DNA from 2 places in the Mesorhizobium sp. B2-5-13 genome. Region 1 is predicted to be linked to the other one. Evidence: predicted binding sites of a transcription regulator. Region 1 holds the regulator's gene; the other holds the start of a gene.

What was found. Region 1 encodes HrcA, which represses chaperone genes, less so after heat shock. Its sites were predicted from a motif close to GTTAGCACTCNCNNNNNGNGAGTGCTAAC; they were not measured.
Region 2: the regulator HrcA is predicted to act here: its motif matches at 7,109-7,137, upstream of FJ434_RS27605 (co-chaperone GroES).

What each region holds. Positions count from the first base shown of each region.
Region 1 is NZ_VFUI01000011.1:96,284-111,717, forward strand. Features, by position in the region: gene FJ434_RS19135 (YraN family protein) at 1-98, opposite strand, end outside; gene rsmI (16S rRNA (cytidine(1402)-2'-O)-methyltransferase) at 183-1,079, opposite strand; gene FJ434_RS19145 (hypothetical protein) at 1,248-1,433, shown strand; gene FJ434_RS19150 (hypothetical protein) at 1,441-1,629, shown strand; gene FJ434_RS19155 (low molecular weight protein tyrosine phosphatase family protein) at 1,689-2,012, opposite strand; gene hemW (radical SAM family heme chaperone HemW) at 2,017-3,195, opposite strand; gene rdgB (RdgB/HAM1 family non-canonical purine NTP pyrophosphatase) at 3,192-3,869, opposite strand; gene FJ434_RS19170 (VOC family protein) at 3,869-4,279, opposite strand; gene rph (ribonuclease PH) at 4,462-5,178, opposite strand; gene hrcA (heat-inducible transcriptional repressor HrcA) at 5,449-6,531, shown strand; gene FJ434_RS19190 (hypothetical protein) at 6,674-6,871, shown strand; partial or broken gene FJ434_RS19195 (sorbosone dehydrogenase family protein) at 6,955-8,300, shown strand; gene FJ434_RS19200 (LysE family translocator) at 8,430-9,047, shown strand; gene cysK (cysteine synthase A) at 9,225-10,205, shown strand; gene FJ434_RS19210 (glutathione S-transferase family protein) at 10,338-10,964, shown strand; gene FJ434_RS19215 (RNA polymerase sigma factor) at 11,002-12,246, opposite strand; gene FJ434_RS19220 (YciI family protein) at 12,254-12,619, opposite strand; gene FJ434_RS19225 (TAXI family TRAP transporter solute-binding subunit) at 12,877-13,836, shown strand; gene FJ434_RS19230 (TRAP transporter permease) at 13,902-15,434, shown strand, end outside.
Region 2 is NZ_VFUI01000030.1:21,915-37,348, reverse strand. Features, by position in the region: gene FJ434_RS27655 (glycoside hydrolase family 127 protein) at 1-827, opposite strand, end outside; gene FJ434_RS27650 (carbohydrate ABC transporter permease) at 850-1,707, opposite strand; gene FJ434_RS27645 (sugar ABC transporter permease) at 1,707-2,633, opposite strand; gene FJ434_RS27640 (sugar ABC transporter substrate-binding protein) at 3,009-4,256, opposite strand; gene FJ434_RS27635 (LacI family DNA-binding transcriptional regulator) at 4,319-5,374, opposite strand; gene FJ434_RS30410 (hypothetical protein) at 5,437-5,937, shown strand; gene FJ434_RS27625 (hypothetical protein) at 5,942-6,133, shown strand; gene FJ434_RS27620 (DUF6500 family protein) at 6,207-6,425, shown strand; gene FJ434_RS27615 (DUF1488 domain-containing protein) at 6,426-6,692, opposite strand; gene FJ434_RS27610 (hypothetical protein) at 6,689-6,943, opposite strand; gene FJ434_RS27605 (co-chaperone GroES) at 7,190-7,504, shown strand; gene groL (chaperonin GroEL) at 7,563-9,179, shown strand; gene FJ434_RS27595 (GAF domain-containing protein) at 9,406-9,903, shown strand; gene FJ434_RS27590 (YeiH family protein) at 9,998-11,059, opposite strand; gene FJ434_RS27585 (ester cyclase) at 11,211-11,588, opposite strand; gene FJ434_RS27580 (GNAT family N-acetyltransferase) at 11,934-12,419, shown strand; gene FJ434_RS27575 (ACT domain-containing protein) at 12,422-12,805, shown strand; gene FJ434_RS27570 (aldehyde dehydrogenase family protein) at 12,952-14,385, shown strand; gene FJ434_RS27565 (MbcA/ParS/Xre antitoxin family protein) at 14,503-14,913, shown strand; gene FJ434_RS27560 (RES family NAD+ phosphorylase) at 14,907-15,434, shown strand, end outside.

The sequences.
Region 1 (15,434 bases):
CGGTAGCCTTTCAGCATCAGCGCGACAGCCGCCAGCCATTCGCCGCGATGGCCGCGCCGGTAGGCTTTTTGGCGGCTGGCGCTCGGGCGCTCAGCCACTGCCGGCTCCGGAACTTTGCTCGACCATGATCTCTGGACAAACGAAACCGTTTGTCCGAGAAAACCGGCTTCCACTTTTCGGGATCATGGTCTGTCCTTGAGCTCGAGCAGCCGCCGATAGAGCGCCTGCTTCTGGCCGCCGGTCATTTTAGCGGCTTCCGCCGCCGCCTTGGAGGCCGGCATTTCGGCAGCGAGCGACAAAAGCAGACGATCGATGTCTTCGGGTTCGTCGGCCTTGGCCTCGGCCGGGCCGATACAGACGACGATCTCGCCCTTCGGCGTATCGGCCGCCGCATAATGGTCGGCCAGCGCTTGCAGCGTGCCGGTGCGCATTTCCTCGTACGTCTTGGTCAATTCCCGGCCGATCGCAGCTTTGCGTTCGCCGCCCAGCGCCTCGACCATGGCGCCGAGCGACTCAGCCAGCCGGCGCGGTGACTCGAAGAAGATCAAGGTCGCCGGCACCGCCTTCAGTGCCTCCAGCCGTGACAGCCGCTGGCCAACCTTGACCGGCAAAAAGCCGGCGAACAGGAAGGCGTCGGACGGCAGGCCCGACGCCGTCAGCGCGGCAAGCGGCGCCGACGGGCCGGGGATCGGCACGACGCGAATGCCCTGGTCGAGCGCTTCGCCGACCAGCCTGTAGCCGGGATCGGAGACCAGCGGCGTGCCGGCATCCGAAATCAGCGCCACGCTCTGGCCGGCTTCGAGTGCCGCGATCAGCTTCGGCCCGGCCTGGTCGGCATTGTGTTCGTGATAGGCGGTGGTGCGGCGGCGAATGCCGTACCGGTCGAGCAGCACGCGCGACACACGCGTATCCTCGCAGGCGACGATGTCGGCGGCGGCCAGCGTCTCCAACGCGCGCAGCGTGATGTCGGCGAGGTTGCCGATCGGCGTCGCCACCAGATAGAGCGCCGGATCGAGCGGACGAGCCGCGATCTCGGCCTGCCCGACCACATAGCTGCGCTTGCCTGTCTCGCCAGTCACCAATGCCGTCTCCGTTCAGGCCTATCTGGCCCGCCAAATCTTGTTTGGCATGGCTGGCGCCGGCTTGCAAAACTCGCACCGGTGTAAGGCAATCGCCATTCCTTCGCCACAGTAGGGAACGAAACCGGGTTTGGCAGATTTAGCCCCTGATTCCCAAGGGAGGACAGGATGGACAGCCTGACGATACAGGACGCTTTCGAGCCTTACTATGCCGGCCGCAGCCGGAGTGCCGCACGCCAGGACAAACGGCTGCCAGCCCGGAACGACACCAGCCTGACCAAGCAGGCCGCGAGTGCCTTGCCAACAGACGTCAGGCTTTCCGACAACAAACCCGACAGCACGACGGAGCACTGACCGGACGATGCCCAATCGCTTCGATATCTTCATCACCCGTCTTGAAACGAAAACCGCCCGCAACGGCGTACCGCAATCTCCGATAGGCGACCAGCACCGTGGCCGCCGCGACAAAGACGGCGCCAAGCCGGTCCGGAGCGGCGAGACGCATGCAGAGAAGGAGCGCGGAAAGCACCGCCACAAACACGACGCCTGATCTGGCTCAGATCGGCAAGGCGGCCGCCGAAGGCGGAGGGGCGAAGGCCGGCCAGGCGCTCAGTCCAGATATCGTGAAACGCGCGCCTTCAGGAGCGCTATCAGCTCCGGGTCCATAAATTCGTAGTCGTCCGGGATGTCGAGGCAGATCACCTTGGCCGCCTCCAGGCTGGCCTTGAATTTCTTCTGCAGTTTCGTCCGGTGGATTTTCTCCATGACAAAGATGATGTCGGCCCAGGCGACAAGTTCGTGCGTCAGCGGAGTGTAGGCATCATGATTGGTGCCGGCCGAGGCGACTTCGATGTCGCGCCGCGTGGAAAACACCTGCTCGGCGGTAGGGCTGCGCAAGCGGTTCTGGCTGCAGATGAAGAGGACGTTTTTCAAGGGTTTAGCGCGCCAGGTCCGCCACCACGGCGTCGAGCACGATCATGCCGGCCGGCGTGGCGCGCAGCCGCGCATTGCCGATCGGCGCCACCAGCCCCTCACCCTGCAGCACCGACAGCCGCGCGCTCGATAGGCCGCGTCCGGAAAACGCCTCGTAGCGGGAGAGGTCAATGCCTTCGGCGAGCCTGAGCCCCATCAAAAGAAACTCGTCGGCCTCTTCGGAGCGCGTCAGGAGTTCGCCGCCGGTGATGCCATGGCCCTTGGCCTCGACCAGATTGGCCCAGGTCTCCGGCATTCTTTCGGCAATCGTCACCACCCGATGGCCGTTCTCGACGAAGCGGCCATGCGCGCCTGGACCGACGCCGACATATTCGCCGTAGCGCCAGTAGGTCAGATTGTGCCGGCTCTCGGCGCCCGGCCTGGCGTGGTTGGAAATCTCGTAGGCCGGCAGGCCCTGCGCCGATGTGATTTCCTGCGTCAACGCGTAGAGATCGGCGGCGTGATCGTTGTCGGGAATGACGAATTTCTTTGCCGCGTGCAGCGCATGGAAGGGCGTGCCTTCCTCGATAGTCAGCTGGTAAAGCGACAGATGGTCGGCGGCATGGCCGATCGCCTGTTCGAGTTCCGCCTGCCAATCCTGTGGCGTCTGCCCGGGGCGCGCATAGATCAGGTCGAAGGACAGGCGCGGAAAGATTTCGCGCGCGAGCCCGATGGCGTGCAAGGCTTCCTCGACATTGTGCAGCCTGCCGAGAAAGCGCAAATCCTTGTCGTTCAGCGCCTGCACGCCGAGCGAGACGCGGTTGACCCCCGCCGCCCGGTAGCCACGGAAACGCTCCGCCTCGACCGAGGACGGGTTGGCCTCGAGCGTCACCTCGATGCCATCGGGCACCGTCCAGTTCCTGGCCACCGCGTCCAGAACCCTGGCCACCGTTTCCGGCTTCATCAGCGACGGCGTGCCGCCGCCGAGAAAAATGCTGGTCACGTCGCGCGGCCCGGTGCGCTGGCGCATCGTCGCCAACTCGGCCTCGAAGGCGGCGGCAAAGCGCTCCTGGTCGACCTCCTGGTGGCGGACATGGCTGTTGAAGTCGCAATAGGGGCACTTGGCCGCGCAGAATGGCCAATGCACGTAGACGCCAAAGCCGGGACTGCGGTCGAGCGCCATGGTGGTTGCGGGTCCGATCATGCGGAGCCAAGCCTGACCGAATCAAGCCGAGCTTGGGCGAATTTCTGGAAGGCGCGGGCGCGGTGCGACAGCGCCGTCGCCTGGCCTGGCTTCCAGCCGTGCTTTTCCTCGGCACTCATCTCGCCGAAGGTTTTGTCGAAGCCATTGGGCAAGAACACCGGATCGTAGCCGAAGCCGAGCTCGCCGCGCGGCGGCCAGACCAGCGTGCCCTCGGCCTCGCCGCGATAATATTCGGCCTCGCCGTCGGGAAAGGCGAGGCAGATGACGGCGACGAAGCGGCCCGTGCGCCGCTCGGGCGTGGCCGCGCCGACTTCCTGCAACGCGACTTCGGTGCGCTGCATGGCCATGGCGAAATCGCGCGATCCCTCCGGCGTCTCGGCCCAGTTGGCGGTATAGACGCCGGGCGCGCCGTCGAGCGCGTCGACGCAGAGGCCGGAATCGTCCGACAGCGCCGGCAGGCCGGTCGCCTTCGCGGCGGCGAAGGCCTTGATGTAGGCGTTTTCCTCGAAGGTGGTGCCGGTTTCGTCCGGTTCGGGCAGGCCATACTCCTTGGCCGACTTCGCCTCGAAGCCGAATGGACCCATCAGGTCGGCGAATTCGCGCAGCTTGCCGGCGTTGTGGCTGGCAACGACGATCTTCTTGCCATCGAGTGTATGGAGGTTTGGTGAATGCATCAAAGGCCCCAGATTCTTGGCTCGGCGAACTCGATCGAATTGCCCGACGGGTCGCGTATATAGATCGAACGGCCACCTTGCGGCCATTCGAATTCGCTTTCGATGGCGATTTTCTTCGCTTGGAGATGTGTTCTCCAGCCGTCGATTTCAGCGGCGCTGGCGGCAAAGCACAGATGACCCTCGCCGACCGCGCCGTGCGGCGGCACTTTCAGCTTCGCGTCCGGTGCGGGCGGAATTTTGGTCGCTTCGGCGTTGAAGACGAGCAGGACGCCTGGGCCGCAGCGGAAGAAAAGGTGGCGGCCGTCGACCTTGCCGAGGAGGATGAGGCCAAGGATGTCGGTGTAGAAGTGCTCAGCGGCGTCAAGGTCGGTGACGTAGAGGGCCGATTCCAGGATGGCGGAGGGAGTCACGAGGCACCCCCCTCTGCCCTGCCGGGCATCTCCCCCTCAAGGGGGGAGATTGGCAATTTCGATGTTGTCGCACACCCAGCAACGCTGAAAACCAGCGAAGGCCGAGACGGTATCCGATCTCCCTCCTCGAGGGGGAGATGGCCGGCAGGCCAGAGGGGGACGTTCAAGCTCGGCATTAAACCCTACGCGACCGCCATCTGCTGCAGGCTGACCAGTCGGGAAATGCCCTTCTTGGCCAGGCCCATAAGCGTCGCGAACTGGTCTTCGGAGAAAGGTTCGCCCTCGGCGGTGCCCTGAATCTCGACGATGCCGCCCTTGCCGGTCATGACGAAATTGGCGTCGGTGCCGGCCGAGGAATCCTCGACATAGTCGAGGTCGATGACCGGCTGGCCGTCATGGATGCCGCAGGAAATCGCCGCGACATGGTCTTTCAGCACTTTCGAAACGCTGGCCATCTGCCGGGCTTCCATCCAGCGCAGGCAATCATAGAGCGCCACCCAGCCGCCGGTGATCGAAGCGGTGCGGGTGCCGCCGTCGGCCTGGATGACATCGCAGTCGACGGTGATCTGCTGTTCACCCAGCGCCTGCAGGTCGACCACGGCGCGCAAGGAGCGGCCGATCAGGCGCTGGATCTCCAGCGTGCGGCCGCCCTGCTTGCCGGCGGAGGCCTCGCGGCGCATGCGCTCGCCTGTCGAGCGCGGCAGCATGCCGTATTCCGCCGTGACCCAGCCCTTGCCGGAATTGCGCATCCAGCCCGGCACCTTTTCCTCGAGGCTCGCGGTGCACAGGACGTGCGTGTCGCCGAACTTCACCAGGCAGGAGCCTTCGGCGTGTTTGGAGACGCCGCGCTCGAAGGAGATGGCGCGCATTTCGTCGAATTGGCGTTTGGAGGGGCGCATTCGGCCTGCTTTCTTGTCAGTTTCTTGAAATCGTGGCCGGCTTTTAGACGCAAGGGGGGCAGCGCGCAAAGGAAAACGGACCGGCGATCTGACACAGACACCCGGGGCGATCTGACACAGACACCCCGGGGTGATCTGGCACAGACACCGAGGTGATCCGACACAGACAGCCGGGGTGATCTGGTACAGACACCGAGGTGATCCGACACAGACACCGGTTGCGCGCGCCCCACCGAAGTCTATATCCTTGAACCGGAGGTTTTTGGCCAAATGACCAAGCCAGTCGATCCCGCGTCGCAGGCGCCCGCGCTTCAATCGCTCGACATGCGCTCGCGCGACATCTTCCGGCGCATCGTCGATTCCTACCTGAGGGACGGCGAGCCCGTGGGCTCGCGCAGCTTGTCGCGCATCCTGCCGTCCTCGCTGTCGCCGGCTACCATCCGCAACGTGATGAGCGACCTCGAACATCTCGGGCTGATCTACGCGCCGCATATTTCGGCCGGCCGTCTGCCGACGCAGGCTGGCCTGCGTTTCTTCGTCGATGCCTTCATGGAGCTTGGCGACCTCTCCGACGAGGAGCGCCGCGCCATCGAGGCGCAGGTGCGGGCCTCCGGCTCGGGGGCGACGCTGGAGCACATGCTGACCGAGGCCAGCCAGATGCTGTCGGGCATGTCGCGCGGCGCCGGTCTGGTGCTGGCCGCCAAGAACGAGGTGGCGCTGAAGCATATCGAGTTCATCCAGCTCGAGCCGACCAAGGCGCTTGCCGTGCTGGTGTCGCAGAATGGCGACGTCGAGAACCGCGTCGTCGAGCTGCCCGCCGGCATCACCGTCTCGCAGCTGCACGAAGCCTCCAATTTCCTCAATGCGCATATTCGCGGCCGCACGCTGGCCGAGGCGCGCACCGAGATCGCCCGCATCAAGGAAGAGACGAGGGCGGCGCTCGACACGCTGTCGCAGGACCTCGTCGAGAAGGGGCTGGCTGTATGGGCGGGCGCCGAAAGCGGCCTGCCAGCCCGGCTCATCGTGCGCGGCCGCGCCAATCTGCTGGAAAACGTCACCGCCCAGGCCGACATCGAATTGCTGCGGCATCTGTTCGAGGACATGGAGACGCAGGATGGTTTGATCCAGCTGCTCGACCTTGCCGAAGAGGGATCGGGCGTGCGCATCTTCATCGGTTCGGAAAACAAGCTGTTCTCGCTTTCGGGCTCGTCGCTGGTGGTGGCGCCCTATCGCGACAAGGACGCCCGCGTCGTCGGCGCGCTCGGCGTCATCGGCCCGACCCGGCTCAACTATGCCCGCATCGTGCCGATGGTGGATTATACGGCGCAGCTGATATCGCGCATGCTGCGCTAGGTGTACTGATATTCGGGTGAAGCCGGCCTGCAAACGGCTGATAACCTGCGCTTCCGGTGCCACCGTTTTCGACTCGGCCTGACCCGAATCTCGACATACCTTTGGTGCGACACCGAAGGACCGGCTGCAAAGGAGAAAAAGAATGGCGCTGGAATCATTCAAGGCCCAGATCAGCCTGCTGCTCGAAGAAATGGTCAACCAGCCGGAGGACCAGCACGAAATTCAGGAACAGCTGCGCGAAAAACTGCGGGAAATGCGCGCCATGGGCCTGCCGTTGCCGGCCGATCTCGTGGAACTGGAAAAGCGCCTGGACGACGATTTCTACGCTGCCGGGACCTGATCCCGGAAGTTTGCTCACCGCGCGTGACGGAACCCACGGACAAGCCGATCGTTAATTTCCTTCACGACCGGGTGGAGGAAGTGATGCGATTGGCCGGACTGGCGATGTCGGCACTGTTTCTCACGACCGCGGCTCTCGCCCAGCAGGCCGACCGGCCCGTGCTCAAAGGCCCGGCGGCCTTGGGCGACTGGCGCGCGGATAAGCCCGGCGTGCGCCGGTTGATCAAGCCGGAAGACCTGCCGAGACCCTATGTCACCAAATCCGCCTCGAACGGCGCCGGCCTCACGGAGAGACCGCAAGGCGCCAAGCCACAACTGCCGCCCGGCTTTTCGGCGGAACTCGTTGCGTCCGGCATCGACAATCCGCGTGTCGTGCGTGTCGCGCCGAACGGCGACCTGTTCGTCGCCGACAGCGAAGCCAACCAGGTCCGTGTCTATCGGCTGACGAACGGAAGCGCGAAAGCCGCGGAGAAAAGCATCTTCGCCGGCGGCCTCAACCAGCCCTATGGCATCGCCTTCCATCCACCCGGCAATGACCCGCAATGGGTCTATGTCGCCAACAGCGACAGCATCGTGCGCTTTGCTACCGCAATGGCGATCTGAAGGCCTCGGGGGAACCGCAAACCATTGTCGACGACATCCCCTCGAGCCACCACTGGACCCGCGACATCGCCTTTTCCCCCGACGGCAAGACACTTTACCTCTCCGTCGGCTCCGGCTCGAATATCGCGGAGGACATGGGCAAAAGACCCAGAGGCGGGCTCGACGCCTGGGTCAAGTCGAAGCCGCTCGGCGCCAGTTGGGGTGCCGAGGCGGGCCGGGCCGAGGTGCGGGCTTTCGACCCCGACGGCAGGAATGGGCGCATCGTCGCCACCGGGCTGCGCAATTGTTCGGGCATGACCGTGCAGCCGGCGACCGGCGCGCTGTGGTGCGTCGTCAACGAGCGCGACGCACTTGGCGACAATACGCCGGCGGAATACGCGACGACGGTCAGGGAAGGTGCCTTCTATGGCTGGCCGTGGTATTACATCGGCAACAATGAGGACCCGCGCCACAAGGGCGAGCGTCCCGACCTCGCCGGCAAGACTGATATTCCCGACGTGCTGATGCAGGCGCATTCGGCGCCGCTCAACATCGCTTTCTACGATGGCAAAAGCTTTCCGGCCGAGTACCAAGGCGACGCCTTCGTGGCCCTGCATGGCTCCTGGAACCGCGGCAACAGGACCGGCTACAAGGTGGTGCGGCTCAAGTTCAAGGACGGCAAGCCGACCGGTGAATATGAGGACTTCATGACCGGCTTTGTCGTCTCCAACGGCGAGGTCTGGGGCCGGCCGGTTGGCGTCGCGGTGGCCAAGGACGGGGCGCTGATCGTCACCGAAGACGGCAACGGCACAATCTGGCGCGTGACCTATAGTGACGGCCGGTCCTGATCCGTCTATTGGCAGCGCCGGCCCCCTCACCAGGTCTCACAGGGAGCTGGTGCAATCGAATCCAGTCCTCAGTAAATTCAATTCCATTCAGATATATGCGATGAAGCGCCCTCATCCGAGACCGAATCCATGACCCTCACCGGATTTCTTGCCTACAGCGCCGCGCTTGGCGTCGCCGCCGCCATCCCGGGCCCCGGCGTCACGGCGCTCGTCGCACGTGCGCTGGGCTCGGGCTTTCGCTCGTCGCTCGCCATGTCCTTCGGCCTGATGCTTGGCGATCTCACTTATTTGACCGCCGTGGTGCTGGGCCTGGCCTTCGTCGCGCAGGAGTTCGGCATGGTTTTCCTGGCGATCAAATGGGCCGGCGTCGCCTATCTCGCTTTCCTCGGCTGGCGCTTCTGGACCGCCGGCATAACGCCCGAAACCATCGAAGCCAGGAAGGGCAAGGGCGGCTTGCTGTCGAGCTTCATCGCCGGCCTCACCGTGACGCTCGGCAATCCAAAGACGATGATCTTCTATCTCGCCATCACGCCGACCATCGTCGACCTGAAGACCATCACGCTTGCCGATTACGGCATTCTCGTCGCGCTGACGTTCGTCGTCCTGTTCGTCGTGCTGGTGCCTTACCTGGCGCTGGCGGCCAAGGCGCGCTGGTTCCTGAAGTCGCCGCGCGCGCTCAAGGTGCTGAACCGCACCGCCGGCGCCTTCATGGTTGGCGCGGCGGCGGCGATCGCTGCTCGCCAGTAGGTCGTTTCGACCAAACCATTCCCTGGCCCGGCTGTTTCGAGGAATGCTTTTCCGGGGTCCAGGCGTTTTCAGCACAGGCCCCACTCGGATATTTTCCAGCCGCAGCCTATCTTGCGCGGCTGAAAGCCCTATTCTGTCGGCTACTGCCAATTGCCTGAAATCCAGGGAGCGAAACCAATGAACAAGCCCGTCACTTCAGCCCGCGTGCCCGGCCGCGGCCGTATCTACGATTCCATCACCGACACGATCGGCGATACGCCCTTGGTACGGCTCGACAAGTTCGCCAAGGAGAAGGGCATCGTCGCCAATCTGGTCGCCAAGCTCGAATTCTTCAATCCGATCGCCTCAGTCAAGGACCGTATCGGCGTGTCGATGATCGAGGCGCTGGAGGCAGCCGGCAAGATTACGCCCGGCAAGACCACGTTGATCGAACCGACATCCGGCAATACCGGCATTGCGCTTGCCTTCGCCGCCGCCGCCAAGGGCTACAAGCTGATCCTGACAATGCCGGAGACGATGTCGGTCGAACGCCGCAAGATGCTGGCGCTGCTCGGCGCCGAGCTGGTGCTGACCGAGGGGCCGAAAGGCATGAAGGGCGCCATCGCCAAGGCCGACGAACTGGCCGCGACTATCCCCAACGCCATCATTCCGCAGCAGTTCGAAAACCCGGCCAATCCGGAAATCCACCGCAAGACGACAGCGGAGGAAATCTGGAACGATACCCAAGGCGAGATCGACATCTTCGTCGCCGGCATCGGCACCGGCGGGACGATCACCGGCGTCGGCCAGGTCTTGAAGAAGCGTAAGCCCGTGCTGCATGTCGTCGCCGTCGAGCCGGATGCCTCGCCGGTGCTGTCGGGCGGCCAGCCCGGCCCGCACAAGATCCAGGGCATCGGCGCCGGCTTCGCGCCCAAGATCCTCGATACCACGGTCTATGACGAGATCGTCAAGGTCTCCAACGAGGATTCGGTCGCCAATGCGCGCCTGATTGCCCGCCTCGAGGGCGTGCCGGTCGGCATCTCGTCGGGCGCGGCCCTGCAGGCGGCAATCGTCGTCGGCTCGCGGCCCGAAAACAAGGGCAAGACGCTGGTGGTGGTCATCCCCGACTTCGCCGAGCGGTATTTGTCGACGATCCTGTTCGAGGGGCTGGGGGCTTAACCCTCGCATTCTTCCCGCGAGCGCCTGGCCCGCTGAAAAACTCCTCGTGGCCGCCTGCGCGCAGCTTGAGCCGACCCCTGCTTCCGGTTCATATCACCCCCGGCCCGCGCACGACTGGCCGGGGAGGATTCCATGTACAAGCTTTATACACGTCCCGGCAGCGGCGGCTTCGTCGTCGAGGCGGCGCTGGCGCTGATCGATGTGCATTTCGAACAGATCGACGTGCCGAAGACCGAGGCGCCCGATCCGGCCTTCCTCGCCATCAGCCCGTTGAACCAGGTGCCGGTGCTGATCTTGCCGGACGGACGCTCGATCACCGAATCGGCGGCGATCTGCATCCTGCTCGCCGAGCGCCACCCGCGGGCCGGTCTGGCGCCGGCGGCCGATGAACCGGCGCGCGCCGAGTTCCTGCGCTGGATGGCGTTCATGTCGTCGGCCCTCTATCCGGCGATCCTGCGGTTCTACTATGCCCATCGCTACACGGCGGATGCCGAAGGTACGAAGGCGGTGAAACAGGCGGCGGTCGCCGAGATGGATCGCGGTTTTGCCGTCGTCGATGCCGCCTTGCGCGGCCGTGACTGGCTCGCCGGCGACAAGATGTCGGTGGCCGACATCTATCTCGTCATGCTGGTGGCCTGGCATCCCGACATCGACATGGCGCGGGCGGCCTGGCCCGGTATCGAACGCCTGTGGGCGCGGTTGCGCGAGCATCCGCTCATGAAGACGCTCAACACGTCGCACGAGATGTGGCCGGCCTGAGCGGGATGGTCCGGAAAGTCGCCCGCGCTCTGACAGCTCACTGTCTGAGCGCGGCGCGTTTTGCCTGCAGGAACCGGCGTACCGCCGGATCGCGCTCGAGGCCGATCGCCCGATCATAGGCTTCGACCGCCTGCGGTCCCTGGCCGAGCCTGGCTAGCAGGCCGGCACGCGCGGCCCAGTAGGGTTGGTAGTCATCGAGTCGCTTGTCGTCGCCCAGCACGTAAAGAGCCGCCAACCCCGCCACCGCGCCCTCGGTCTCGGCGATCGCCACCGCGCGATTGATCGCCACGACCGGCGACCCGACGATCGAAAACAGAGCTTCGTAGAGCCCGCGGATCGCCTCCCAGTCGGTGCGGCCACTCAGCCGTCGCGCGGCATGCGCCGACTGTACCGCCGCCTCGAGCTGATAGCGGCCGATCGTGCCCATGGTGGCGGCGCGGCCGAGCAGGGCTTCCGCCTCGTCGACCAGGGCATGATCCCACAATGCATGATCCTGCTCGGCGAGCGGCACATACTCTCCGGCCGGGTCGCGCCGCGCCGCGCGGCGCGCCTCGGCGAACAGCATCAGAGCCAGCAGGCCCAGCGCTTCCGGCTCGCCCGGCAGCAGCGAGGCCATCAGCCGGCCGAGCCAGATCCCTTCGGTGGCGAGGTTTCGGCGTCGCGTCTCGGTACCGGCCGGGTCGGACCAGCCCTCGGCGAAAGCGGCGTAGATCGCCTCCAGCACCGCGTCCAGCCTTTCGCCGAGTTCGGCTCGCTCCGGTACGCGGAACGGGATGCCGGTCTCGCGGATGCGGCTCTTGGCGCGCACCAGGCGCTGGCCCATCGTTGACGGCGAGAGCAGGAAAGCGGAAGCGATCGTCGCGGCATCGAAGCCGAGGATGGTCTGCAGGATCAGCGGTGCCCGCACGCCGGATTCGATCGCCGGATGGGCGCAGGCGAACATCAGCCGCAATCGTTCGTCCGGCAGGTCCTCGTCGGTCATGCGTGCCTCCGCTTCCTCGGCAATCAGCTTGAGATGGTCACGGCCGGCTTCGCTGGTCAGCCGCCGCCGCACCGCATCGACACGCCGCCGCCTGGCTACGGCGAGCAACCAGGCTTCCGGCTTTTCCGGCACGCCGGTGCGCGGCCAGCGTTCGAGCGCCGCCGCGAAGGCGTCGGCCAGCGCATCCTCCGCGGCGGCGACGTCGCGCGTGCGCGCGGCGAGCCAGGCGACCAGCTTGCCATAGCTTTCCCGGGCGGCGGCCTCGGCGGCCGCCCGGGCGATATCCGGGCGACTGTCCATCACGCCGTCACTTGGGCATATAGTCGGCCATTTCCCAGATCGGCCGCAACTCGACCGTGCCGGTGCTGGCCGCCGGACAGCGCGCCGCCCAGTCGATGGCGGTATCGATATCGGCCGCCTCGATCATGTAGAAGCCGGCAAGCTGCTCCTTGGTGTCGGCATAGGGACCGTCGATAACGTTGGTTTTGCCATCGGCGATCCGCACCGAGGTCGTCGCCTGGGTCGGGCGCAGCCTTTCGCCGGCCAGCCACGCACCGGACTTCTTCAACGCTTCGGTATAGGCGGCGTAGGCCGCGCTCATCTGCTGGGCTTTCTCGACCGGCGTGTTCGCCAGCGCGGCTTCATCGTTGTTGATCAAAAGCATGTATCGCATGGGTCTTCTCCCGTGGTTTGGAAGGCCGCTTCGTTGCGGGCCGAACGTATGTCGCGCGTCGGCGACCGATTTCGACAGGTTGCGGAAAAAACTTTCGGCTCCGGCCGCGCCTTGCGCAAGCGGGTATGTGTTTGGCGACCTCTCAACCATTCGTCTAACGCGTGGAATTGCGGGTTGGCATTTCCCTTTCGCTGTCTAAACTCGCCTCTCTTCGCATCAGGGAGGTGATGCGGCCACTATTTCAGGGAGGAAACCAGATGTTGAATTTCAGAACGAAATTCGTTGCTGCCGGCGCGATGGCGCTTTCACTTGTCCTTGGTGCGGCGTCGGCCAAGGCGCAGGAATTCATCAATGTGCTGACCGGCGGCACTTCGGGCGTTTACTATCCGCTCGGCGTAGCGCTGTCGGAAATCTACGGCAAGGGCATCGAGGGTGCCCGCACGCAGGTGCAGGCGACCAAGGCGTCGGTCGAGAACCTCAACCTCCTGCAGCAAGGCAAGGGCGAGATCGCGTTCGCGCTCGGCGATTCCGTCAAGATGGCCGCCGAAGGCAACGCCGAGGCCGGCTTCCCCGGCAAGCTCGACAAGCTGCGCGGCATCGCCGCCATCTATCCCAACTATATCCAGATCGTCGCCAGCCAGGAGTCCGGCATCAAGACGCTCGCCGACCTCAAGGGCAAGAGCCTGTCGGTCGGCGCGCCGGCCTCCGGCACCGAGCTCAACGCGCGCGCCATCTTCGCCGCCGCCGGGCTGAAATATGAGGACCTCGGCCGCGTCGAATACCTGCCCTTCGCCGAATCGGTGGAGCTGATCAAGAACCGCCAGCTCGATGCCACGCTGCAATCGGCCGGGCTGGGTGTCGCCTCGATCCGCGACCTCGCCACCTCCGTGCCGATCAATGTCGTTGCCGTGCCGCCCGAAGACGTCGCCAGGATCGGCTCGCCCTATCTGTCGGTGGTAATCCCCAAGGGCACCTATGAAGGCCAGGGCGAGGATGTCGCCACGGCCGCCGTCGGCAATTTCCTCATCACCCGTGCCGATGTCTCGGATGAGACCGCCTACCAGATGACCAAGCAGCTGTTCGAGCATCTCGACCAGCTCGCCGCCGCGCACGCCGCCGCCAAGGCGATCGATCCGGCCAAGGCGCTCGACGGCATGCCGGTGCCGCTGCATCCGGGAGCCGAGCGCTATTACAAGGAAAAGGGGCTGTTGAAGTAAGGTATCGCGGCAATCCGACATGTCTTCGCGAGGCACTGCAATTCGCCTGCTAGGGAGCGCATCCAATGAGCGAAACACCGTCTGGAGGGATAGCCGACGGCAAATCGTCCCTCGCCCATCTCCCCCCGGGCGAAGAGCAGGTCGAAGGGTTGCCGCCGGGCTTCGGCGACGGCATCGCCGGCAAGGCGGCCTTCGCCATCGCGGTCGCCTTTTCCGCCTTCCAGATCTACATCGCCGCCTATGGCAGCCTTCCGAGCCAGGTGGTGCGGGCCATGCATGTCGGCTTCCTGCTGCTGCTCGGTTTCGCCCTGATCGCCAATCTGCGCGCCACCAGCCTGCCGGCAAAAGCCTTCTTCTGGGCACTCGGCCTGCTCGGCTTCGGCACCGGCCTCTATAACTGGGTGTTCTATACCGACCTCATCCGGCGCTCCGGCTTTCTGACCACGCCGGACCTGATCGTCGGCGCGGGGCTGGTGGTGCTGGTGTTCGAGGCGGCCAGGCGGCTGATGGGGCTGCCGCTGGCGGTCATCGCCTTCATCTTTCTCGCCTATTGCTTCGTCGGCAATCATCTGCCGCCGCCCTTCATTCATCGCGGCTATGATTTCGCCCAGCTCGTCGACACCTTCGCCTACGGCACCGAAGGCATTTACGGCACGCCGATCTACGTTTCGGCCGCCTATATCTTTATCTTCGTCGTCTTCGCCGCCTTCCTCGAACGCGCCGGCATGATCGCGCTGTTCAACGATTTCGCTCTCGGGCTGGTCGGCACCTGGCGCGGCGGCCCGGCGCAGGTCTGCGTGCTGTCTTCGGCGCTGATGGGCACCATTTCCGGATCCGGCGTCGCCAATGTGGTGGCGAGCGGCCAGTTCACCATCCCGCTGATGAAGCGCTTCGGCTTCCGCTCGGCCTTTGCCGGCGCCGTCGAAGCGACGTCCTCGATGGGTGGCCAGATCATGCCGCCGGTGATGGGCGCGGTCGCCTTCATCATGGCCGAGACGCTGAACATCCCCTATGCCGACGTGGTCAAGGCGGCGATCATCCCGGCGCTGCTCTATTTCGGCGCCTGCTTCTGGCAGGTGCATCTGGAGGCCGGCAAGGCAGGCCTGCGCGGCATGGCCAAGGCGGACCTGCCAAACCCCTGGGACGCGGTGCGACAACACTGGCCGCTGGTGCTGCCGCTCGCGGCACTGATCTACCTGTTGTTCGCCGGCTACACGCCGGTCTTCGCCGGCACGATGGGCCTCGCGCTGACCATCGTGCTGATCCTCGGTACGCCGCTGGCGGCGCTGATCGGGCCGCTCGCCTTCCGCGTCGTCTTCTGGCTGGCGCTCGGGCTTGCCGCCGCCTCCTTCATGAAATTCGGCGTCAACATCCTTAGCCTTGTCATCGCGGCCCTCGTCATTGCCTGCCTTGCCTTCAAGGGCGGCCGCGAGACGCTGCAAATCTGCATCGACTCTCTTGCTGAAGGCGCAAAGAACGCGCTGCCGGTGGGCATCGCCTGCGCGATCGTCGGCATCGTCATCGGTACGCTGACGCTGACCGGCGTGGCCTCCACCTTTATCGGCTGGATCATCTCGATCGGCGAGAACAATCTGTTT
Region 2 (15,434 bases), on a different contig from region 1:
TGCGACTGGCTGTATTCGTAGGTCTTGAAGTGATAGGCCTTCGGGTCGGCGCCTCGGGCGCGCGCCTCCTCGTCGAAATAATGCGGTTGCTGGCCGCGCTGGTCGATGAAGTATTTGGCCAGCACCATGTACTTTTGTTCGCCCGTCACCCGCGCCAGCTTGACCAGCGCCAGCTCGATCTCTTCATGGCCGCAGTAGCCCTTCTTCTTGCCGGGCTCGGGCCCGAGCACCGAAGCGATGTGGTCGGCGTAGCGGCACATGATGTCGAGCAGCTTGCGCTTGCCCGTCGCCTGGTAGTAGGCGACCGCACCCTCGATCAGGTGGCCGGCACAATAGAGCTCGTGGCAATCGCGCAGATTGGTCCAGCGCTTGCCGGGCTGGATGCGCTGATACCAACTGGAGAGATAGCCGTCCTCCTGCTGCAGCCTGCCGTACATGTCGATGACGGCGTCGATCTTCCTCTCCAGTTCGGGGTTCTTGCGCCGGTAGAGCGAATAGGCCGCGGTCTCGATCGTCTTGCCGAGATCGGAATCCCAGAACATCTGCGTGGTCACCGTCGAACCGGTGAAGCCGGGGGAGGCGGCCTCGTCGGGAGACGGCGAGTGGAAGGGGATGACAATTCCGGGCGAGGGGCGGTCGGGGTCGATCTGCTCCAGCATGCGCGCCTCCACGCAGCGGTCGTAGAGGATGTCGGCGGTGCGTGTCGCGACCGCCTCGGCGCGGTCGCCCCAGAAGCCGCGCACATCGACCTGCGGCACCGGCAGCGGGCGGAAGGCGAGCTTCGGCTTGCCCGTCTTAGCCATTTTAGCGGTTTGCGATGCGGTCATGAACTCACTCCAATTCGGTCTGTTATTTGACGGCTCCGGCCATCAGGCCGCGGATGTAGAAGCGCTGCAAAGCGAGGAACAGGATCAGGCACGGCACCATCATCACGGTGACGCCCGCCTGCACGGCGCCCCAGTCGATGGCGCCGAAGCGGCCCGATTGAAGCGCGGTCATCATCACGGGCAGCGTGAATTTGGATTGGTCGGTCATCAGCACCAGGGCGGCGAGGAACTCGTTCCAGGCGCCGAGGAAGGCAAACAGCGCGATGGTCACGACGCCCGGCCAGACCAGCGGCAGCATCACCTTTATGAGCATGGTGGCGTTGCCGGCGCCATCCATGCGCGCGGCCTCCTCGATCTCGCGCGGCACCGCGTCGAAGGCGTTGCGCATCATGAAGATCGAGAACGGCAGCTGCAGCGTCACATAGACGCCGACCAGCCCGGTCAGCGTATTGTGCAGGCCAAGCTTGGTCAGCACCAGGAAGATCGGCGTCAGGATCGACTGGAACGGGATCATGATCGTCGACAGGATGAGGACGAAGAACAGATCCTTCAGGGGAAACCGAAACCGCGAAAAACCGTAGCCGGCGAGCACGCTGACGATGACCGACAATATGACCGTCATCACCGAGACATAGATGCTGTTCTGCGCCGAGGCCCACAGGCCATCGCCGAAACTGTTCAGTGTTTGATAGTTCTCGAGCGAGAAGCCGGACGTCGGCCAGGGCGGCAGCGGCGGCAGGCGGGCCTCCTGCGCCGGCTTGAAGGCCGACAGCACCGTCCACACGATCGGCGCCACAAACAGCACCGAGGCGACGATGCCGGTGGAGTGCCTGGCCAAGCGCGCGGCGAGCTTGCCTCTGCCTGACATCGCCTGCGCCATCAGTCGAGCCCCTCGGGCTTGCGCAGCAACCAGAGCTGGACGAGGCTGAGCGCCACAAGGATGACCAGCAGCACCATGGAAAGTGCGGCGCCATAGCCGAGCTTAAACGAGACGAAGGACTGGTTGAAGATCCAGTACACCGCCGTCAGCGTCTGGTTGCGCGGACCGCCGCGCAGGATGATGTAGAACTGGTCGAAGGCAAGGATCGAACCGGCCACCGACAGGATCAGAGCTAGCGCCAGCGTGCGGCGCATCAGCGGCAGGGTGATCGCTCGGAACCGTGCGAACGGTCCGGCGCCGTCGATAACGGCTGCCTCCTGCAGGTCCTGCGGGATCGATTGCAGGCCGGTCATCAGGATGATCATGGTGAAGCCGGCGACCTTCCACACCACCATGGCGATGATCGACCAGAAGGCCGGCTGGAAGGTGGCGAGCAGGTTGAATTTTCTGTCGATCAGGCCGAGGTCGTAGGCGGCCGGGCTGAACAGGCCGGAATCGACGTTGAGGAGCCATGACCAGAGCAGGCTCGCCGAGGCAAAGCCGACCACCGCCGGCATGAAGAACATGGTGCGGTAGAGGTTGGTGAACGGGCGCGGCCGCTCGATGAAGATCGCCAGCGGAAAGGCGACGGCGAAGATCGCGATGGTGACGACCAGCGTGTAGTAGCCGGTGAATCTCAGCGCGTTCCAGAACCTGGTGTCGCGCAGGATCGCCCAGTAATTGCCGAGGCCGATGAAGGAGTGCTCGCCCATCAGCGGCCAGTTGTGCAGCGACATCCAGGCCGTCATGCCGAGCGGGATGACGAAGAACAGCATGACCAGCGCCACCGCCGGCGCGACATAAAGCAGGCCGATCCATTGCCGGCGCCCGGCACCGACGAGTTTTCGGGCGCGAGGCGGGGCGGTGGTTGTGGCGATGGCGGTCATGGGTTGCCCTTTCCTTCTCCCCTTGTGAGGTGAGCGGCCGGTTCGCCGAAGGCGAATTCATCGTGCCAGTGCCACGATGAAAGGCCAGCGAACGCCGGGACGCTGCGAAGCAGCGGGGACCCGGCAGGGTGGATCGGCCACCCCCCGGCCCTTCGCAGGCTCAGGGCGTTGAAAGCTCGAAAAGCCAAGCAGTTGGCTTTTCGCCCGCTGCGCGGACCGCTTCTCACCCCACAAGGGGAGAAGGGGGAGCGAAGCTTGATACGCCCCGAACTCGTGATGGACATGAATTCTTTCAACGCGATAGCCTGCTATTTGGATGGAACAATTTCCGGCCGCCCGCCCAGGGAGACAGGCGGGCGGCCGGCAGGCGTCCGCTTACTTCTGCGGCGCCTGGTCGATGATCGACTGCATGGTCTCCTGGGCGTTGGCGATCGCGCCGTCGACGTCGTCGCCGAAGAAGACCTCGTTGATCATCTGCGTCCACGGGCCGTTGGCGGAGTTGATCAGGTCGTTGAAGACCACCGAATAGGGCGTCTTGCCCTTGGCCATCGCCTCGGCGGCGATCTGGTAGCGCGGATCGAGATCCTTCAGCGCGTCCTTGGCGATGTCGCCGCGCACCGGCAGGCTGCCATATTTGGCGAGGATCGTCTGGCCTTCGAGCGAATAGGCGAAGTCCAGGAACTCTTTCACCACGGCTAGTTTCTTGGTGCCCTTGGTGACGACGAAATTGTCGCCGCCGGCAAAGGACGACCAGTTGCCATCCTTACCCGGCAGGAAGGTGACGCCGTAGTCGACATTGGGATATTGCGTGTTGAGCGCGCCGATGGCGAAGGCGCCGGACGGCGAGATGCCGATATTGCCGGCGGCGAAGGCGGCAAAGAAATTGGCGCCGGTGTCGGTCTGCGCGCCCGCCGGCACCAGGTCCTTCTTGACCATGGAGCGGTAGAGATCGATGGCGCCGCGCAGCTGTGGGCTGTCCAGCGTCGCCTTCGAGCCGTCCTCCGACAGGATGTCGCCGCCCGAGGCCCAGATCAGCGGCGTGAAGGTGAAGATGTTGCAGCCGCCGCAATTGCCGGAGAAGTAAAAGCCCTTGATGTTGCCGCCAAGCGCATTGACCTTCTCGGCGTCGGCTTCGATCTCGGCCCAGTTGGCGGGACCTTTCTCGGGGTCGAGGCCTGCCTGCTTGAACAGCTTCTTGTTCCAGATCAGCACCGAGGCGTCGGCCGAGAAGGGCAAGCCGTAAATATGGTCCTTGTAAGTGCCGGTCTTCACATGCGCCGGCGACAGGCTGGAAAAATAGGGCAGGGACTTCGCCCAGTCGGTGATGTCCTCCAGCTGGCCGGCGGCGGCGAAGGAGGGCGTGTAGATCAGGTCGAGCGACAGCGCGTCGGGCGCCGTACCGCCGGCGGCCGCCGCGCCATATTTCGGGATGATCTCGGCATTGGGGATGATGTCGAGCTTGACCTGGTCCTTGTTCGCCTTGTTGAAGGCGTCGACGATCCTTGGCATGAAGTTCGAGCCGTCGGCGCGTACCCAGATGTTGGCGGTATCGGCGGCGGCAAATTGCAGGCCGCAGCCCAGAACGGCGGCCGTAAGGCCCAGTTTGGCAATCAAAGTCCTCATGTTCTCCTCCTCCACATTTGGCCGCGATGCGCGGCTTGCCGCCGATTGCGGCGCTTCGTTCTTCAGCCGTCTTTCTCACCATCCGGCAGGCGGCCGCAGGACTGCCGCACCACCAGCCGGCACGGCAGTTTTCTGATACCTGGCGTGGCGGGTTTGCCGCCGACCAGGGAAAGCAGGGTCAGCCCGGCCTCGCGGCCGAGTGCTGCCAGGTTCATGTCGACCGAGGTCAGCGGCGGGCGGGTCGCCTCCGCCACGATCTCCCAATTGTCGAAGCCGATGACGCCGATATCATTAGGCACGCCGAGGCCTCGTTCGCGCAACGCATCGATGACGCCGCGCGCGATCTGATCGTTGCCACAGAAGACGGCGTCCGGTTTTTCGCCTTTGGTGTCGAACAGTTTTGCCACGGCATCATGTCCCCAGGCTTCCGACCAGGAGCCGAGCAGCGGCTCGATCACCGGCAGGCCGTTTTCCGTCAGCACGGCGCGGTAAGCCTGCGCCCGTTCGTGCACCACGGCAAAGCTCGCCGGCCCGCTGACATGGGCGATGCGCTTGCGGCCGAGCCGGCAGAAATGCTCGATCGCCAGCCGCGCGCCGTCGCCGTCGTCGGAGACGAAGGCGACGGCGTCGGGATCGGGCTGGGTGAAGGCGTAGATCACCGGCACGCGCAGATTGGAGAGGTCGACCGGCAAATGGCGGTCGATGCGTTTGCCGGTGGCGATGATGCCGTCGACGCGCTTGTCGAGCATGGCCTCGACATGGAGCTGGCCGAGGCGCGGATCCTCCTCGACATTGCACAGGAACACCGAAACGCCGGCATCGACCAGCGCGTCCGATATGCCCGACATCAGCGGCAGCGAGAAACGGCCATAGGTATCGTTGGTGAGCAGGCCGACGGTGAAGGAGCGGCGTCTGAGGAGGCTCTGCGCCAGGCCGTTGGGACGGAAACCCAGGCTGCGCGCCGTCTCACGGATGCGCTCGCGGGTCTCAGCCGTCATGCGCCCCTGATCGTTGAGCGCTTTCGAGGCGGTGGCGACGCTGACGCCGGCCTGCGCGGCCACGTCACGCAAGGTGACGGGCTTGGGAAAGACCGGGACTGGCGGGTCGTCCGATGCCATCGCGGCAAGAATCCTTAGTTGGGAAAAGGTTTTCTCTTACCGGCCAAAACAAGGTCCGGCCAATGGCCGAGCCCGATCGGGAACATCTGGAAAAACCTTTTCTCAACTCAAGGCTAGGCCAGATCGAAGGACTGATCAAGGGGAAAAGTTGCAGTCGCTCGCGAGACCGGATTTCGCGACGGGTGCCGCCAATCGGAGCGGGGGTCACTGTTGGCCGCGTGCGCCAGCTGAAAGGATCCGACATCTCCCGGACCGATCGGCAGGTGGCGCCGATTTGGTATGCAAGGAGTTCGCGAAAAGGGTGCTATGGAGGACTGGGCATCCCTTTGCCGGGAGCCCATCCCGCGACATTCGAGGTCAGTTTCGTGCCGCTCTTGCCCGTCTTTGGAAAACTTGGCGCCAAGGCACCGGTTGCCGTCATTCCTGTGCCGGTCCGGACGGCAGGTCTTGCGGCGCGATTGCGGCAGGCCCTGGCCTCGTACGGCGCCAAGGCGTTGCAACTGTCGGTCGTCGTCTGGACGGTCGCTATCCTCGGCGCCGCATTTCTCTTCGCGCGAGGCTAGCCGCATGGCCGACCGTTATGCACTGCGCATGGACTTGCCCCAAAGCTGGGCCATCATCGATGTCTTTACCGGCCAGCCCGCGGTGGTCAGGCAAAGGGTGATGGTCGGCATGAGCCCGCAGGATGCCAACGCGCTGGTCGATCAGATGAATATCCGCGACGTCAAGCGCCGGGAGAGGGCCGAACGTAAATCCTGACCTGTCCAATGTTTGCCCAGGGCGGTACTTGGCGCGGGCAAGATCCCGCCGCACCGCAAATCAGAGGATTCTCGTGAGACCCAGCCTGAAGCAGAAGATACTGGAGGTCTGTGACCGCAGGATTTCCGAAAAAGGGCCCAGCGTCGGCGTGTCGTTCTATGCGTTCTTCGCCAACAGGAACGACGACCCCGAGTTGCTGATGGAAGTCGCCCAATGGTGGATCAGAACCCACCGCCTCGACCATTTTGAAAAGGCTGCGAAGATACGCACGATGGTCGCGGACCTCGGCTGATCAGCTGAAATCGGCGGCCGTCAGCGCATACAGGCTCTTGTGGGTGCGGCCGTAGGCCTTGGCGGCGACGTCGTGGATAGTGGAACTCGACCTGTCGAAGGCGGCAAGATAGCCGGCCTCGTCGGCGGCGGTGTCCGGCTGTATCCTGCTCATGGCGTCGGCTGCCACCGAGAAGGAAATCTGGAGCATGCCGTCATGGCCGACGAAACGAATGCGTTGGCCGGCCACATCATAGCTGCGGCTGCGATTGGGAAAGGTCAGGCTCATGTCTTGACCCCCGTTGCGGCGGCCTTCTTGGCCACCCGTTTCGTCTTAGGCGTCGGATTCAGCGCTTCCGCCACGCGGTCGGCTTCTTCCTTGGCCAGCCGCAACTCCCTCAGCCTTGCCGTCTTGATCGCCCTGGCTTTCGCCTCGGACATGTATTCGGCGGTTGCCTTGTTGCGCTCCGCGTTCTTCTTCTGCTTGTCGACAAAGCGGGCTTCAGCTTTTTCCATGATCGTCTGATTGCCGTCGGCCATCGAAGAAATCTCCTTTGCGCATGAAATCGTGAAAACGAACTTGTCGGATAAATAGGCGCTCGACCGGCAAAATTCAACTTTTTGAAATATTTGGCTGATTTCGGATATCAGGAAACCGGGTGCGAAAATAATACTTCCAATATCTAATTCCGTCCCACGATAAATTTTGGCACTCCTATCTATCGAGTGCCAAATCGCCTATAGAGAGGGCGCGGCCGCCTATGCCGGCCCCAGAAAGAAGTTCTCATGAAGTTCCGTCCACTCCACGACCGCGTCGTCATCCGGCGCGCCGAAGGCGATACAAAATCCGGGGGCGGCATCATCATTCCCGACAATGCCAAGGAAAAGCCGCAGGAAGGCGAAGTCATTGCCGTCGGCCCGGGGGCGCGCGACGAAAAGGGCGCGCTCGTTCCGCTCGACGTCAAGACCGGCGACTTGATCCTGTTCGGCAAATGGTCGGGGACCGAGGTCAAGATCGACGGCGAAGACCTGCTGATCATGAAGGAAGCCGACATTATGGGCGTCATCGAAAAGGCTGCCGAAGCCAAGAAGGCCGCCTGACTGGAGCGCCGCGCGTTCGGCGCGGCGACTGGCCCCTCAAACTCGAACGGAAAAAATCATGTCCGCCAAGGAAATCAAATTCTCCACCGATGCGCGTGACCGCATGCTGCGCGGCGTCGAAATTCTCACCGATGCGGTGAAGGTGACGCTGGGCCCCAAGGGCCGCAACGTCATCATCGACAAGGCTTACGGCGCCCCGCGCATCACCAAGGACGGCGTCACCGTCGCCAAGGAAATCGAGCTTGCCGACAAGTTCGAGAACATGGGCGCGCAGATGGTGCGCGAAGTGGCCTCGAAGACCAACGACCTCGCCGGTGACGGCACCACGACAGCCACGCTGCTGGCCGCTTCGATCCTGCGCGAAGGCGCCAAGCTGGTCGCCGCCGGCATGAACCCGATGGATTTGAAACGCGGCATCGACCAGGCCGTCGCCGCCGTCGTCGGGGAAATCAAGGCGAAGGCCAAGAAGGTCAAGTCGTCGGCCGAGATCGCGCAGGTCGGCACCATTGCCGCCAATGGCGACGCCAGCGTCGGCGAAATGATCGCCAAGGCGATGAACAAGGTCGGCAATGACGGCGTCATCACCGTCGAGGAAGCCAAGACCGCCGACACCGAACTCGACGTCGTCGAAGGCATGCAGTTCGACCGCGGCTATCTCAGCCCCTACTTCGTCACCAATGCCGACAAGATGCGCGCCGAGCTTGAGGACCCCTATATCCTCATTCATGAGAAAAAACTCGGCAATCTGCAGGCGATGCTGCCCATCCTCGAAGCGGTGGTGCAGGGCGGCAGGCCGCTGCTGATCATTTCCGAGGATGTCGAAGGCGAGGCCCTCGCCACCCTGGTCGTGAACAAGCTGCGCGGCGGCCTCAAGGTCGCGGCCGTCAAGGCGCCGGGCTTCGGCGACCGTCGCAAGGCGATGCTGGAAGACATCGCGGTGCTCACATCGGGCCAGATGATTTCCGAGGATCTCGGCATCAAGCTTGAAAACGTCACCATAGAGATGCTCGGCCGCGCCAAGCGCGTGCTGATCGACAAGGACACCACCACGATCATCGACGGCGCCGGCACCAAGGCGACCATCCAGGCGCGCGTCGCCCAGATCAAGGGCCAGATCGAGGAGACGACCTCGGACTACGACAAGGAAAAGCTGCAGGAGCGGCTGGCAAAGCTGTCAGGGGGCGTTGCCGTCATCCGCGTCGGCGGCGCCACCGAATCGGAAGTGAAGGAAAAGAAAGACCGTATCGACGACGCGCTGAACGCCACGCGCGCGGCCGTGGAAGAAGGCATCGTGCCAGGCGGCGGCGTCGCCCTGCTTCGCGCCCGGTCGGCGCTATCAGGCCTGAATGGCGCTAATGCCGATGTCACCGCCGGCATCTCCATCGTGCTTCGCGCGCTTGAGGCGCCGATCCGCCAGATCGCCGAGAATTCCGGTGTTGAGGGCTCGATCGTTGTCGGCAAGCTCGCCGACAGCAAGGATCACGATCAGGGCTTCGACGCCCAGAACGAGGTTTATGTCGATATGATCAAGGCCGGGATCGTCGACCCGGCGAAGGTGGTGCGCACGGCATTGCAGGACGCCGGCTCGATCGCGGCCTTGTTGATCACCGCCGAAGCGATGATCACCGACGTCCCGCCGAAGGACGCGGCACCGGCGGGCGGCGGCGGCTACTAAGATCCAGCCCGGACTGCGAAAGGTGGTTCATGGAGGCCACCTTTTCAGGCCCGACCTGTTGAGCTAGGACGGCGGCGGCTATCCTCATCTTGAGGCTTTCGCCGGGGTTGGGATTCACGCTAGACTATTTCCGTGGGCCGTTGGTGCAAAGCTTTGGCCGATTTGGGCTTTGCCCGATTTGGCAACCGATCGAACGGAACCGCGATCCTCAGTTCGGAGACAAGTCATGTTTGCGGCCCAGGCCATCGATACCTCAGACAAGGCCGCGTTCTATCGTGACCTCGCCAAGCAATTGAAGGCGCTGCTCGAGGGGGAGCACGACTCGATCGCCAACGCCGCCAACACCTCGGCGCTGATCTTCCAGATGGTGCCCGACCTCAACTGGGCCGGCTTCTACTTCCTGGCATCGGACGAAGAACTGGTGCTCGGCCCCTTCCAGGGCAAGCCGGCCTGCGTGCGCATCGCGGTGGGCAAGGGCGTATGCGGAACGGCGGTCGAGCTCGGCACCTCGATGCTGATCAAGGACGTGCATGATTTCCCCGGCCACATCGCCTGCGACGCCGCCTCGCGCTCCGAGCTGGTGGTGCTCCTGGAAGACGACGAGGGCGTCTTCGGCGTGCTCGATCTCGACAGCCCGACGCCCGGCCGTTTCGACAGTGCCGACCAGGCCGGCATCGAGGCGCTGGCGGCGATCTATGTCGCGGCGAGTTCGTTTGCGGATTGAATCCGGCTCACAAACAGATTCAGCTAAGGTCCCTAAGTCATTGTTTTAATAGATGCCGTATGTCCGTGTGCCCTCACGCGTGGGGACCGGAGTCTCAAACCAATTTCACCAGCATCAGGCTGAAGCAGCCGATGAACAGGAAGGCGCAGAAGGCGAGCGCCAGCGGGCGCAGGCCGCGCGAGCGCAACTGCGAAATGTCGGCCTGCAGGCCCATGGCGGCCAGCCCCATGGTCAGCATGATGGTGGTGGCGAGCACTATTGCCTGCTTCACTTCGGCTGCTATCGCGACAAGGCTGTTCAGCGCCACGACGGCGACGAAGGCGGCGACGAACCATGGCATGGGCGGTCGCGCCGCCGACTGGTCGCGGCTCCCGCGGCGTGCCATCAGGCCGAGCGCGATGACCATCGGCGCCAGCATGGCGACGCGCGTCAGCTTGGCCACGGTGGCGATCTCGCCGGACTGGGTGCCGTTCTGGAAGCCGGCGCCGATGACCTGCGCCACCTCATGGATCGAGGCGCCCGCCCACAGGCCGAAAGCATGCTGGTCGAGACCGAGCAGCGGCGCCAGCAGGGGAAAGCCGAGCATGGCGACGGTGCCGAACAAGGTGATCGAGGCGACGGCGTAGGTGACGTCCTCGTCGCGCGCGTCGGTGACGATGTTGGTGGCGACGATCGCCGAGGCGCCGCAGATCGAGGTGCCGGCGGCGATCAGCTGCGCCAGCCTGGCGTCGACGCCGATCAGCCGGCCGAGCGTGATGGTGAAGACGAAGGTGGCGCCAAGGGTCAGCGCCACGATCCCGACGCCGCCGGCGCCGATCGAGGCGACCTGGCCGAGCGTCAGCTGGAAACCGAGCAGCACGATGGCGAAGCGCAAAAGGCGTTTTTGCGAGAAGGCAATGCCGGCCTTGGCGTGCGCCGGTGTGCCGAGCACGTTTGAATAGACCATGCCGGCGACGACGGCCAGGATCATCGGGCTGAACAAGGCGAAGCCGGAGACATTGCGGGCCGAGAAGGCGACGGCGGTGATCATCGCCACCAGCACGATGCCGGGGATGATGCCGTTCCAAAGGGAATCGAGGCGCTTGCGGCCCTGCGCCAGATCGACGGAGATCGTGCTTTTCGGAATATCGTTCGCGACGCGGGTCAGGGAAGGCAATGCAATTCTCCAGGCGAGTACAACGGAGAAATGCCATTTCATGACCAATCATTCCAACGAATTATTTTCGTTAGAATGATCGAGTTTTCCGAACGATTTTGCTTGTGTCGAAAGGCTGCCGCACCCGGATCGAGCAGCGAAGAGGCCGAGACTACAGTTGCGCTTCGATCGCCACCTTGTCGACTACCGACCAGACGTTCCTGATCCTGTCGTTCAGGAATTCATAGAAGACGTTCTCGCTGAAGGAGACTTTCCTGCCGTTGATGGGCAGGCCGAGGAAAGTTCCCCTGGGCGTGCAGTTGAACTGGAGGCGGCTGGCTATGAATGGCGGGTCGGAGATCAACAGCTGGACGTCGAAAAAGAGGTCCGGAATTTCGCGAAAATCCCGCTCCAGCATGTCGCGGTAGCCTGACAGTCCAACCCGGTCGCCATTGTAATGCACCTCGTCATGGACGAAGCGATGCAGCCTTTGCCAATCCTGGTTGTTGAGACAGTCGATATAGCCTCGATAGAGATCGGTTTCGCTCACGGCGATGGCTCCATTGCTAGAACGCCCGATCGGGAAGATAGAACGGTCACGGATACAATCCAGCGCTTTACCCGCGAAGGCATCGACCCGGGAAGGCCGGCGACGCCTGGCGGCGGCTGGCCCAACGACCGGGCCAGACGGTGCCTTGACGCATCACGGTTGCTGCTCCAGCTTGCCGCCATGTTCGTTCTCGCTCCCGCCGACACCAAGCGACGCCGCCCCTGCACCGTGCGGAAGGGCACGCTGATTGCGCGACGAGGAAGACCGGCTTTATAGATCCGCTTCGTTTCCCACAGCCCGCCCGCGAAAAACGCCGGCGGGCTTTTTCATGCCTGGAGCCTTGTGATGATTGCCAATTCTTCCATCCGGTTTCGTCCAGCCGAGCCTGCCGATGCCGCCACGATCCGCGACATCGTGCGCGCCGCCTATGCCAGATGGGTGCCGGTGATCGGCCGCGAGCCGCTGCCGATGCGTGCCGATTACGACAAGGCGATTGCCGAACACCAGTTCGAGCTCGCCGTCGCGGAGGACCGCATTGTCGGCATGGTCGAGACCATGCTGGCCGACGATCACCTGTGGATCGAGAATGTCTGCGTCGCGCCGGAGGCGCAGGGCAGGGGCATCGGCCGGCTGCTGCTGGAGCGTGCGGAAACCAAGGCACGCGAGGCGGGACGCCCGGAGCTCCGCCTGTTAACCAACGGTGCCTTCGAAGCCAATGTGTCGCTCTATCGCAAGCTTGGCTATACGATCGATCGGGAGGAGCCGTTTATGAACGGAACGACGGTCTATATGAGCAAGCGGCCAGTTGGATGCCCGCCAATCGGAGCGTGAGGATGACTGCCAGGATCAAGCTTAAGCAACTCACTGGCCTCTATGCGATTTCGCGGCTTCAAGCCGGTGACGGCATTCCCGCCTGGACGGACCGACCGGGCTTCGTCAGCATCACCAGAACCGATGACGAGCTCTCGATCACCTGCCTCCAGGATCGCGTGCCGGATGCCGTCAAGCATGATCTCGACTGGGTCGCCTTCAAATTGCAGGGCCCCTTTGCGTTCGACGAAACCGGCATTGTGCTGTCGGTCATAAAGCCGCTGTCGGAAAACGGTTTGGGCATCTTCCTGGTATCGACATTCGATGGCGACCACCTGCTGGTGAAAGCGGCGGACGAGCCCGCGGCGAAAGGCTTTCTGCGCGAAGCCGGGCATACGCTGCTATAGTCCGCTCATCGCCGGCCGTTGATCAACGATTGGCGCGCAGGCTCAACCGCTTCGGGGGTTGCGTTTGACAGCGCCGTTTGCGCATTGTTATTTCGCGCCCGATATGACGGCCCGCCCGGCCATGCGGCACACTCCAGGAGAAACCCATGTCACACAATCTGCAGTTCTATATCGATGGCGCATGGGTCGATCCCGTCGTGCCTAACACGCTCGACGTCGTCGATCCGTCGAATGAGGATGTCTTCGCGCAGATCTCGCTCGGCTCCAAGGCCGATGTCGACAAGGCGGTGGCCGCTGCCAAGCGCGCCTTCGACACTTATGGCTTCACCTCGGTCGAGGAGCGCCTCGACATCCTCAGCCGCGTCATCGACGTCTACAAGAAGCGCAGCAAGGGCCTGGCGCTGGCCGTGTCGCGCGAGATGGGCGCGCCGCGCCAGATGGCGCTCGACAGCCAGGTCGGCATCGGCCTGGCGCATCTGACCAAGATGGCCGAGACGCTGAAGAATTTCCAGTTCCGCCACGTCAAGGGCAACCATCTGGTGGTCAAGGAGCCGATCGGCGTCGTCGGCCTGATCACGCCCTGGAACTGGCCGCTGAACCAGATCACCTGCAAGGTCGGTCCGGCACTCGCCGCCGGCTGCACCATGGTGCTGAAGCCGTCGGAAATCGCGCCGCTCAACGCCATCATCTTCGCCGAGATCATCGACGAGGCCGGCGTGCCGAAGGGCGTGTTCAACCTCGTCAACGGCGATGGCCCTGGCGTCGGCCAGGCGCTGTCCAGCCATCCCGACATCGACATGATGTCGTTCACCGGTTCGACCCGAGCCGGCATATTGGTGGCCAAGGCAGCCGCGGACACCGTCAAGCGCGTGCATCAGGAGCTTGGCGGCAAGTCGGCCAACATCCTGTTCCCGGATGTCGATCTCGCCACCGCCGTCAGCAAGGGCGTCGCCGGCTGCTTCAGCAACAGTGGCCAGTCCTGCAACGCGCCGACGCGCATGTTCGTGCCGCGCGACCGCCACGACGAGGCCGCCGGATATGCCAGGGTGGCGGCTGAAAAGTTCACCGTCGGCCCGGCCGATGGCGCCAACACCAAGCTCGGCCCTGTCGTCAGCCAGGTCCAGTTCGACAAGATCCAGGACCTGATCCAGAGCGGCATCGACGAGGGTGCGACACTGGTCGCCGGCGGCCCCGGACGCCCTGCCGAACTCAACCGCGGCTACTATGTCAGGCCGACCGTTTTCGCCGACGTCACCCACGACATGCGCATCGCGCGCGAAGAGGTTTTTGGGCCGGTGCTGTCGATCCTGCCCTACGACACGGTCGAACAGGCAGTCGAACAGGCCAACGACACCGTCTATGGCCTTGCCTCCTACATCCAGGCCAAGGACCTGCAGAAGGCCCGTGACGTGGCCGCGCGCATGCGCTCGGGCAACGTCTACATCAACTATCCCCAATGGGATGCCGGCCTGCCCTTCGGCGGCTACAAGCAGTCGGGCAATGGCCGCGAATACGCCGAATACGGGCTGGAGGATTTCCTCGAGATCAAGGGCATTGCGGGGTATGAGGCGGCGGAATAGGCGCGGGCGCCAGATTTCCTCGCCCTATTTCATGGGGCGAGGAACCGAAGTCCTGATGGCTTATCCTTGCCAATTGGCAGATACGTGCTATATATATGCCATTAGCGAGGTCTAAACATGCAGCTTCAGTCCATCGTCACCACACCGGCCACGGTTGGCAGCGCAATTTCGGATGAAGAGGCGGGCGCCTTGGCGCGGACCACGGTCAATCTGTTCAAGGCCTGGAATCTCACCGACTTCGAGGCCTGTGTCCTGCTTGGCGGCATCTCGGCGCGAACCTGGGCACGGTGGAAGGAAGGCGGCATCGGCCGGATCGACCGCGACCTGCGCACCCGCATGGCCCATCTGATGGGCATCCATAAGGGGCTGCGCTATCTCTTCACCGAGCCGGCACGCGGCTATGCCTGGATCCGCAAGCCCAATGCCGCCTTCGGCGGGCAATCCGCGCTCGACCTGATGCTGCGCGGCGACATCGCCGATCTCGCGGCGATGCGCGAATGGCTCGACGCGGAGCGTGGTGCATGGTGAGTGGGCTTGCGGTCCGGCGCCGCGTCCACTGGCCCCAGACCTATCGCATCATCCGCTCCATCCATCCGCCGATCGACTTGTTCGAGGACATCGCAGACCCGCGCGACTGGGAGGCGCTGGCCGCCGTCGAGGAGAAGACCAATCCGCGCATCCGGCTCGAGCTCGGCGATCTCGGCAAGGTGCCGGCCGCAAGGCGTGTTTCGGGTCCCGGCGCCAGTTTCGTCATGGCGCCTTTCGTGCATTGCTCGACCTTACGGCCCGGCCGCTTCTCGGACGGCAGCTACGGTATCTATTATGCCGGCGACAGCGAGGACGTGGCGCTGGCCGAAACCATCCACCATCACCAGAAATTCATGCGCGCCACCAATGAGGCGCCCGGCTGGACGGCCGATTTCCGCGTGCTGATCGGCAGCGTCGACCGCGACCTCGACGACGTCAACGCCGTGCCCGGCGTGCTCGACCCGGACGACTACGCCGCGTCGCAGGCGGAAGGGCGGGCGTTGCGGGCCGCCGGCAGCGAT